One region of the Pseudoalteromonas sp. HL-AS2 genome, then DNA from elsewhere that is predicted to be linked to it. Evidence: predicted binding sites of a transcription regulator. Region 1 holds the regulator's gene; each other region holds the start of a gene.
What was found. The regulator sigma-54, encoded in region 1, starts transcription at its own class of promoters, with help from an activator protein. The targets are predictions, from matches to a motif close to GTTGGCACGNNNNTNGNNT.
Positions count from the first base shown of each region.

Region 2: RB215_RS02610 (PspA/IM30 family protein) is a predicted target of sigma-54. The motif match lies at 2,022-2,040, and genes of this name have one in related genera.
Region 3: fliE (flagellar hook-basal body complex protein FliE) is a predicted target of sigma-54. The motif match lies at 1,860-1,878, and genes of this name have one in related genera.

Region 1 covers NZ_CP133571.1:2,664,463-2,667,647, reverse strand. Annotated here, with positions in the region: gene ptsN (PTS IIA-like nitrogen regulatory protein PtsN) at 1-397, opposite strand, end outside; gene hpf (ribosome hibernation promoting factor) at 402-689, opposite strand; gene RB215_RS12430 (RNA polymerase factor sigma-54) at 716-2,209, opposite strand; gene lptB (LPS export ABC transporter ATP-binding protein) at 2,279-3,004, opposite strand; gene lptA (lipopolysaccharide transport periplasmic protein LptA) at 3,001-3,185, opposite strand, start outside.
Region 2 covers NZ_CP133571.1:551,681-554,865, forward strand. Annotated here, with positions in the region: rRNA gene RB215_RS02595 (23S ribosomal RNA) at 1-288, shown strand, start outside; rRNA gene rrf (5S ribosomal RNA) at 434-548, shown strand; gene dusA (tRNA dihydrouridine(20/20a) synthase DusA) at 897-1,829, shown strand; gene RB215_RS02610 (PspA/IM30 family protein) at 2,083-2,763, shown strand; gene RB215_RS02615 (PspC domain-containing protein) at 2,774-2,980, shown strand; gene RB215_RS02620 (hypothetical protein) at 3,017-3,185, shown strand, end outside.
Region 3 covers NZ_CP133571.1:855,991-859,175, reverse strand. Annotated here, with positions in the region: gene fliF (flagellar basal-body MS-ring/collar protein FliF) at 1-1,466, opposite strand, end outside; gene fliE (flagellar hook-basal body complex protein FliE) at 1,487-1,819, opposite strand; gene RB215_RS04035 (sigma-54 dependent transcriptional regulator) at 1,980-3,185, opposite strand, start outside.

The sequences.
Region 1 (3,185 bases):
ATTGCTTACAAAACTCTTTATCGTTTAGTTTATCAGCTATTGTGGCTAGTGTTTTCAAGTGCTGCTGGTTATCGCCATCGGGCACTATAAGCGCAACAAAAATATCAACTGGACGATTATCAATTGCATCAAAATTAATAGCGGTTTCGCTTATTAAAATTAAGGCAAGAGGCTCTTGTGCCCCGCTCATACGGCCATGTGGAATTGCTATTCCTCGGCCAATACCGGTACTACCTAGCTTTTCTCTTGCCAATAAAGCAGTGAGAATATCTTGCTGAGGTAAATACGGCATTTTTTTATGCGCGAGTTCACTGATGAATTCTAAAATTCTTTTTTTACTATTAAAAAGGACCACAGCTTTGCTGCAGTCCTGGCATATAAGTGAGCTTAATTTCATAGTGTTAGTGTCGAGCAAACTTCTCTTTGTGTTTAATTACTTGACGATCGAGTTTGTCAATCAACGAGTCAATGGCAGCGTACATATCTTGGTGTTCGGTCGATGCAAATAGCTCAGCGCCACTTACAAAAATTGTTGCTTCAGCTTTTTGACTTAATTTTTCTACATCGAGAATAACATGCACATTAGTTATGTGATCTGAGTGTCTTTGCAGCTTTGCAAATTTATTATTTACATAGTCTCTTAATGAGTCTGTAATGTCTACATGACGACCAGTTAAGTTTAGTTGCATCAGCATTTTCCTCTTTGTTGTACGTCTTAAATCAAGCTTTTACGTTGATTCGACGGGGGAATAGCCAGAGATTCGCGATATTTTGCAATTGTCCGTCTAGCTACTTTAATTCCTTGCTCAGCCAATATATCTGCAATCTTGCTATCACTCAATGGTTTGGCTAAGTTTTCTGCAGCTATCAACTTTTTAATCAAGGCACGTATGGCAGTTGATGAACATTCGCCACCATTTTCGGTGCTTACATGGCTTGAAAAAAAGTACTTAAGCTCAAAAATGCCACGTGGAGTGTGCATATATTTTTGCGTAGTGACCCGTGAAATAGTCGACTCGTGCATTTCAACTATTTCGGCAACATCGTTTAAAACCATAGGTTTCATGGCTTCTGGGCCATGTTCAAAAAACGCTTGTTGCTGCTTAACAATACAATTAGTTACTTTCAGGAGGGTTTCGTTTCTACTTTCTAGGCTTTTAATAAACCATTTAGCTTCTTGTAAGTGCGAGCGAATAAATTGGCTGTCACCGCTGGATTTTACTGTACGAGACATAGCCGCATATTGGCTGTTAACACGTATTTTTGGCATGCTATCTGGGTTTAGCTCTACCACCCAGCGGCCTTTTATTTTTTTAACAGACACGTCAGGTATAACGTATTCAGACTCTTCTCTGACAATAGTATCCGCAGGCTTAGGGTTAAGCGTATGAATAAGTGTCATTATTTCTTTAAGCTCTTCTTCTTTGAGCTTAGTTTTTTTCATTAACGTACGATAGTCGCGAGCAGCGAGTAAATCGATATGATCAGTTAACACCATTTTTGTTTCGTTAATATAAGGGGTGTCTTTATCAAATTGATTTAATTGAATGCATAAGCATTCTTGCAAGCTGCGAGCTGCAATACCAACAGGATCAAATAATTGAATGCGCTTTAGCACTGCTTCTATTTCATCTAGTTCTACTTCGTGTTCGTCATCACTTTCTTGATTAAAGCTTGCTAAAAGGTCTTCGCAACTGAGGGTTAAAATACCAGAGTCATCTACGGCTTCAACGATAGCTATGGCAATAGCTTCGTCGGTAGGGCTAAAAGGGGTGAGCTGTAATTGCCACATTAAGTATTCATGCAGGGTTTCGGTTGATGCACCTTGATAAATAGATTCATCTTCAGGCATTGGCCCTGATGAAGAGGCAGGCGCTGCGCTCATATATTCATCCCATGATACATCCATGGCCATGTCGTCGCTTATGGTGTCTTTATTTAGTGCTTCACCGCTATCTTGCTCATACTCGCTTGGGGTGTCGTCAGCAGAGGCGCTAACAGTAATGTCATCTGCTTTTTGCTCGTTTTTACCTGCTGATTCTTCCGTGTAATCTTGTTCATCAACTTCAAGTAATGGGTTGCTATCAAGTGCTTCTTGTATTTCTTGCTGGAGATCCAAGGTACTAAGCTGCAATAAGCGAATAGCCTGTTGCAGTTGCGGAGTCATTGTAAGTTGCTGGCCCATGCGCAGCTGTAATGATTGCCTCATTTATCTCTAACAATCCTTATAAATTGATATGATTAATCTTAGCAGATGCTTATAGTAATAACATAAATATTACAGTTTGAACTGCTCGCCTAAATAAACATCACGTACTGTTTTATCGTTTAATACAAATTCAGGAGTACCAGATGCAATTAGCTCCCCATGAGAAACAATGTAGGCTTTTTCACAAACATCAAGGGTTTCCCTTACATTGTGGTCGGTAATTAGTACGCCAATACCACGATTTTTAAGGTGTTCTATAATTTTTTTAATATCGAGTACTGAAATGGGATCCACGCCAGCAAAGGGCTCATCAAGCAATATAAATTTAGGATCTGCAGCTAAAGCACGTGCTATTTCTACGCGGCGACGTTCACCACCAGATAGCGCCATACCTAAGCTGTCGCGAATATGTTGCAGGCTAAATTCGTCCAATAAACTATTTAGGGTTTCTTCCCTGGCTTGTTTATTTAGTTGCTTACGCGTTTCTAAAATAGCCATTAAATTTTGATACACAGTGAGCTTTCTAAAAATAGAAGATTCTTGTGGTAAATAACCAATACCTAAACGAGCACGGCTGTGCATAGGAAGTAAGGTAATATCGTTATCATCAATTAATATTTTACCTTTGTCGCTAGGTACTAAGCCTACAATCATGTAAAAGGTAGTGGTTTTACCTGCGCCATTTGGGCCAAGTAAACCAACAATGCTGCCAGCTTTTACTTCAAGTCCTACATTTTTAACAACTTCACGGCCTTTATAGCTTTTTGCTAATAGCTCTGCTTTTAATGTACTCATGGCTGACCTTTATTGAGTTTTTGTTCTTTTTTTACGTCTACAGGCACTAAAATAGTGTGTACCCGATCAGTTGAGTTTTCATCTTTTTCAGCACTTATAAGCTGTTGCTCTATATCATAGGTGATGCTTTTAGCCGTAATTTTTTGCCCAGCTTGAGAAATGTTTGCATCTCCTACCAGGG
Region 2 (3,185 bases), 1.1 Mb from region 1:
TGCCGTGGGCGTTTGAGAATTGAGAGGGGTTGCTCCTAGTACGAGAGGACCGGAGTGAACGAACCGCTGGTGTTCGGGTTGTCATGCCAATGGCATTGCCCGGTAGCTACGTTCGGAACTGATAAGCGCTGAAAGCATCTAAGCGCGAAGCAGGCCTCGAGATGATTTCTCACTAGAGCTATAAGCTCTCTGAAGGGCCGTTGGAGACTACAACGTTGATAGGCAAGATGTGGAAGTGCTGTGAGGCATTAAGCTAACTTGTACTAATTACCCGTGAGGCTTAACCATACAACGCCAAACGCGTTTTATGTGACAGTTCAAGCAAGAAGTTAATATTGCTAAAGTAGATATTTACGCAAAGACTTAAAAAATATTATCAGATATTTTCCAAATTCAGTTAATTTGTAGTGATATGAATTAACGCCCTAATTTGCTTGGTAACAATAGCGTTTTGGACCCACCTGACCCCATGCCGAACTCAGTAGTGAAACGAAACAGCGCCGATGATAGTGTAGCATTTGCTATGTGAAAGTAGGACATTGCCAGGCTCCAAATTGTAAAAAGCCCGACTAGAAATAGTCGGGCTTTTTTACGTCTGCAGAAAAGTGAAGTGTGAGTGGCTGAACTTTGAACGCTGACGTTTTCAATATAAATGGTATCTATATTTTTTGCTTATTCTGATATAATAATGTTTGAATTTAGCGCAGATACGCCTGATTTTATATTCTAAAACACCCCTTTTGATTGTTCCCTATGGTGTAGTTATTTATTAATAATAGATCTAAATGTGTGTAAATAAGCAAAAAAGAGATATTTAAATTGAACGAAATGTACTTAAACTTATATAGCACGGTGTACCAATGAAACCACTCGATAGACGCTTTTCTGTAGCCCCAATGTTGGATTGGACTGATCGTCATTGTCGTACTTTTCATCGTAAAATGACTAAGCATACAGTGTTGTACACGGAAATGATCACCACGGGTGCTATTTTGTTTGGCCGAGGCGACTACCTACACTTTAATCAACACGAAGGGCCTGTTGCATTGCAGCTGGGTGGCTCTGATCCACAGGCTCTTGCACAATGTGCAAAGCTTGCGGGTGAGCGTGGTTATGACGAAATTAACTTAAACGTAGGTTGCCCGTCAGATCGCGTGCAGAATGGTCGTTTCGGTGCTTGTTTAATGGGTGAGCCGCAATTGGTTGCTGACTGTGTGGCGGCAATGAAAGCAGAAGTAAATATACCTGTTACGGTTAAAACGCGCATTGGTATTGATGAGCAAGACTCGTATGAGTTTTTGTGTGCACTTATAGAAACGTCGCATAATGTTGGTTGTGATGATTTTATTATTCATGCTCGTAAAGCTTGGTTAAAGGGGTTAAGCCCTAAAGAAAACCGAGAGGTACCGCCGCTTGATTATCCACGTGTTTATCAGTTGAAAAAAGATTATCCACAACTCGATTTAAGTCTTAATGGTGGTGTTAAAACAATTGAACAAAGTTTAGAGCATTTACAGCATATTGATGGTGTGATGATTGGTAGAGAAGCGTATAGCAACCCATTTATACTCAATGAAGTGGATGAAAAGATTTATGGTGATATCGCTAACACGCAATCTCGTCATGATGTCGTGCGCTCTATGTATAGTTATATTGAAGACGAAATGCGCTTAGGGGCTAACTTTTGGCATGTTGCTCGTCATATGCTGGGGATTTTTCAGGGGCAGCCTGGTGCCCGTGGATTTAGGCGTCATCTGTCTGAAAATGGCCATGGAAAACAAGCCGACTTATCGGTAATGGATAAAGCTTTGAGTTTTGTACCTGAATAATCAGCTAAGTGAATAATTTAATAAATGAATAAATACAGCCATCTTCGGATGGCTTTTTTGATCCTAAAAAATAGTCAAAAGTTTAGTTTATTGGCTAATTACACTTAATCATATTCAGTTAAAAGTAACTTTAATTTATAAATTATAAGTTTAAGTTTCTGAATTTAATGTGTTTTACTGTTTATATTATTACTTGGCATAACTCTTGGAATCTAATTTGTGTAATCACTTAAAAAGTTAACAGGAGAATCTCATGGGAATATTTAATCGCGTAACCGATATTGTTCAAGCAAATATAGTGTCGATATTAGACAAGGCAGAAGATCCAGAAAAATTACTTAATTTAATGCTCAGCGAGATGCAAGATGCACTTACTGAGTGTCGCATTACGACAGCGGCTTTGTTGTGCGAAGAAAAAACACTTAAACGTCAAATTGAAAATAAAAATAACAATTTAGTATATTGGCAGGATAAAGCTGAGCTAGCAATAGAGAGAGGTCGAGATGATTTAGCAAAATCAGCTTTGCTTGAAAAACAAACCATTAGTAACACAGTTGTAGCAAAGCAGCTGCAACTAGAAACGCTGCAGCAATCAATAACTAAAATGACAGCGGATTGTCAGCGTTTGCAACAAAGAATAGCCGAGGCTAAAGCCAAGCAAACACAGTTAGTACAGCGGCACAATATAGTGGCTGCAAGGGGGCAAATAAATAGCCAATTACAAAGTGAAAAAGTTGCACATGCACTCTCTCGATTTGAGAAAGTAGAGCAGCGCGTAGAAGGTATTGAAGCACAGGTAGAAGCGTACGAGCTTACTGATTCAGAAAATACTATAGCTGCACAAATAGACGCTTTGGTGAAAAACGAACAAGTAGATGCAGAATTAGCTCGCTTAAAAGCTGATTTAAAAACTAACTTAAAACAGAGTGCTTAAGGAGATAATTATGAATAGTTTTAACAGCAAACGTGGTTGGTACAAAGATCCACTTGATAAAAAAATATCTGGTGTGTGCAGTGGTTTAGCACAGCGATTAGATTTACCTGTGTGGTCAACACGACTTGTCACTATTTTATTATTTTTGAGTTTTCCGTTTGCAATTGCACTAGGTTATTTTATTGCGCATTGCTGCCTAGAAGAAAAAGCAATTTAAGCTAATTTACATTTAGATTGAATTAAGGAGAGCTAAATGAAAGCGTTAGCCGTATGTATAATTGTTTATTTACTATTTTTTACTGATGTTGTCTCTGCGGTGCACTTTGATACTTGGCAATTACCGCTTTGGATTGCAGATACAAGTTGGACTGGGCTTGAGCTAATAGGAGCTTTAGCGGCTATTATTATTTTTGTAGCTGTTG
Region 3 (3,185 bases), 1.4 Mb from region 1:
TAAATTAAGCGTTTTAGCATAGGTTTAACTACAGCCATAATCAACACAATAATAACCAATGCAGCCAGTACTAAGCGTACTATTTTCATAAACCAGTCTTGTTCCCATAAAGGTACTTCAAAACTCATATCTACGGCTTCTCGTACAAAGGGAACTGTTACTACTTCTAGGGCATCGCCGCGCTGTATATCAAAGCCAACACCACCTTGTAATAAACGTCGAATATTTGACAGTGCCTCAACCGAGCGCGGGGTCATGGTGGTTTCACCGTTTTCGCCCACTGTTGGCAAATAATCAACCGCTACCGATACACTAATTCTGCGAATCGTGCCGCTTTGTTGGCGCTTATGCGAAATAGTAGTATCGAGCTCATAGTTACGCGTGGCTTCTTTATGCGTACGACTCGGTGAAGTAGCACTTCCTGCGCCGCCTTGGCCTGCTACTTCTGGAATATCTGAATTTACCGGAGGCTGATTACTTAACGCGCCAGGAATACCCACAGCTAAGCCGCCTATGTTGTTTTCCTCAAACGTGGTTTCGCTTCTTACCGCTGGTAGGTCTGGGTTATAACGTTTTTGCGTTTCTTCTAATGAGCTAAAGTCCATACTCAAATCAACTTGCGCAGTGTAATTACTCAAACCAACAATAGGGATTAAAATGCTATCAATTTTTTCTAGGTATTCTTGCTCGCGCTTACGCTCTAGGTCGTACTCTTTACGAGAACGCGCAGAAAGTGAGCTTTGTGAGCCCGAATTTAATAAACGGCCATTTTGATCGGTAACCGTTACACGTGCAGGCTCTAATCCTTGCACTGCTGAGGCTATCATATCCACCACAGAGTCTACTTCTTCGCTGTTAAGCGAGCGTCCGCGTTTAAGCGTAAGTACGACCGTTGCTGATGGTTTTTTCTCTCTGCGGGCAAATACGTTTTCTTTTGGAATAGCTAACAGCACCTTGGCGCGAGTGATGTTATTTAGCTCTTCTATAGTGCGGGCAAGTTGTTGCTCTCGGCCATGCTTTAGGCGCTCGCGCTCTAAGCGCTGGCTTACACCAAAGCCCATGTCTTGCATTATTATGTCTGAACCAGAAGTAGGACCTTGATCCAAGCCTTCGCGAGTCATTAGTAATTTTATATTTTGGTATTCGCTTTCATCAACCGACACTACATTGCCATCTAGTTGATAATCTATTTTTTGCGCATCTAAAAAATCAAGCGTTTGAATTAGCTCTTCGGTGGGCATTTTACCTAATGGGCGCATATCTGGCTGACGTGCCCAAATAATCACAAAAATGGCAATTGCCAAACAAATCGCCAGTGCAATAATAAGGGTAACTTGACGCAATACATCAACACCGCTTAACGCACTTAAATAGCCCGACTTTTGTTCTTGTTGATCGTCACTATCGCTTTGCTCAATACCGCCACTAGCAAGTGCAAGATCTGTAGATTGATTAGATTGCGCCACAATTATTCTCCACTACCTGATTAAACAGGCATATTCATGATTTCTTTGTAAGCTTCAACAAGTTTATTACGCACTTGTACGGTCGCTTCAAATGCAACAGAAGACTTTTGCGAAGCAATCATTGCCTCAGCAAGCGATACGCTTCTGTCGCCCATTTCAACCGCTTTTACTTTTTGACCTGTGTCTTGCTGTAACTCATGCACAGTATTGAGCGCATTGCTAAGCATATCGCCAAATTGTGCTGATGACGTAGACTGAACTTGCGTAGGCAATTTATTAATTTGATTATTACGGCCCGCTTCTAAGGCCATTGATTGCATTTCTTGAAATACAGCGCTATTTTGAATTTTCATTATTTGTCTCTAACAATGCAGTTAACTCTTAAGGTTAATAAAGCACAAAACGTGCCACATAAATAAAGCTTTAAATACATGGTGTTACAGTTGGTTTTTACTTAGTCAGAGTTTTGACAGCCCTAAATTCAAGGTGTTGAATTTAGGGCTTTTTTGAAGGTTATGCAGGAAGTGAAATACCTAAGTCGCGCATTTGCGCTAGTTTATAACGTAAAGTTCGCGGGCTAATACCCAAAGTTTCAGCTACGTCTTTACGCTTGCCTTGGCAACGCGCAAGTGTTTCTAAAATAATTCGATGCTCTTTATCTTTAAGCTCATCTTTATAACTGCCTGTATCTTGAGCGAGTAAATCTGATTTTTGCTCATTCGGTGTTTGATCATCAAGCTTTTCATCACCCGACTTTTCGTCATTAATAACGGCTGTTGTTTTACTATCGTAATAGGCACTAGTTAACGCACTTTCACTAATTGCTGGCTCTACTACAAAGTTACTTGGGGCTAAATTTTCAATAAAAATAGCTTGCTCACTTATGCTGTTGCCACTGCGCAGTATAAGCGCACGCTGAATTACGTTATCAAGCTCACGCACATTACCTGGCCATGTATGGCTAAGGAGCTTTTGCTCAGCTTGCTTATCTAAAATAGCCAGCGGCTGCTTAGCTTTTATTAAATGGCGTTCAATTAAATGCTTTGCCAACACAATAATATCGCCAGGGCGCTCGCATAATGGCCGCCACATAAGCGGAAAAACGTTAAGGCGATAATATAAATCTTCCCTAAACTGATTATTTGCAACCGCTTGTTTTAAATCGCGATTACTGGTTGCGAGTATGCGTACATCCAGCGTAATGGTTTTACGACTCCCTAAGCGTTCAACTTCGCGCTCTTGTAATACACGCAGTAGTTTAACTTGTAAGCCTAAATCCATTTCGGTAATTTCATCAAGTAAAATTGTACCGCCCTGTGCTTGCTCAAACTTACCTGGGCATGCCTGAATCGCGCCAGTAAACGCGCCTTTTTCGTAGCCAAATAATGTTGCTTCTAGCATGTTTTCAGGAATAGCTGCACAGTTAATAGCCACAAAAGGCTTTGCTGCACGCGCTGATTTATCATGAATAAACCGCGCTAATACTTCTTTACCCGAGCCACTTGGTCCCAGCACCATAACACTGGCGTCTGATTTAGCTACCCTGCTTGCAAGCTCCAACAATTGAATACTCGTTGGATCGGCAACAATAGGGCCGTCGGTTTCTTTGGGTTTTTCGGGCAAATAGCGGCTCACCATATTTAATAGCACCTCGGGTGCAAATGGTTTGGCCATATAATCAATCGCGCCTAAGCGCATCGCCTCTACCGCATCGTCAAT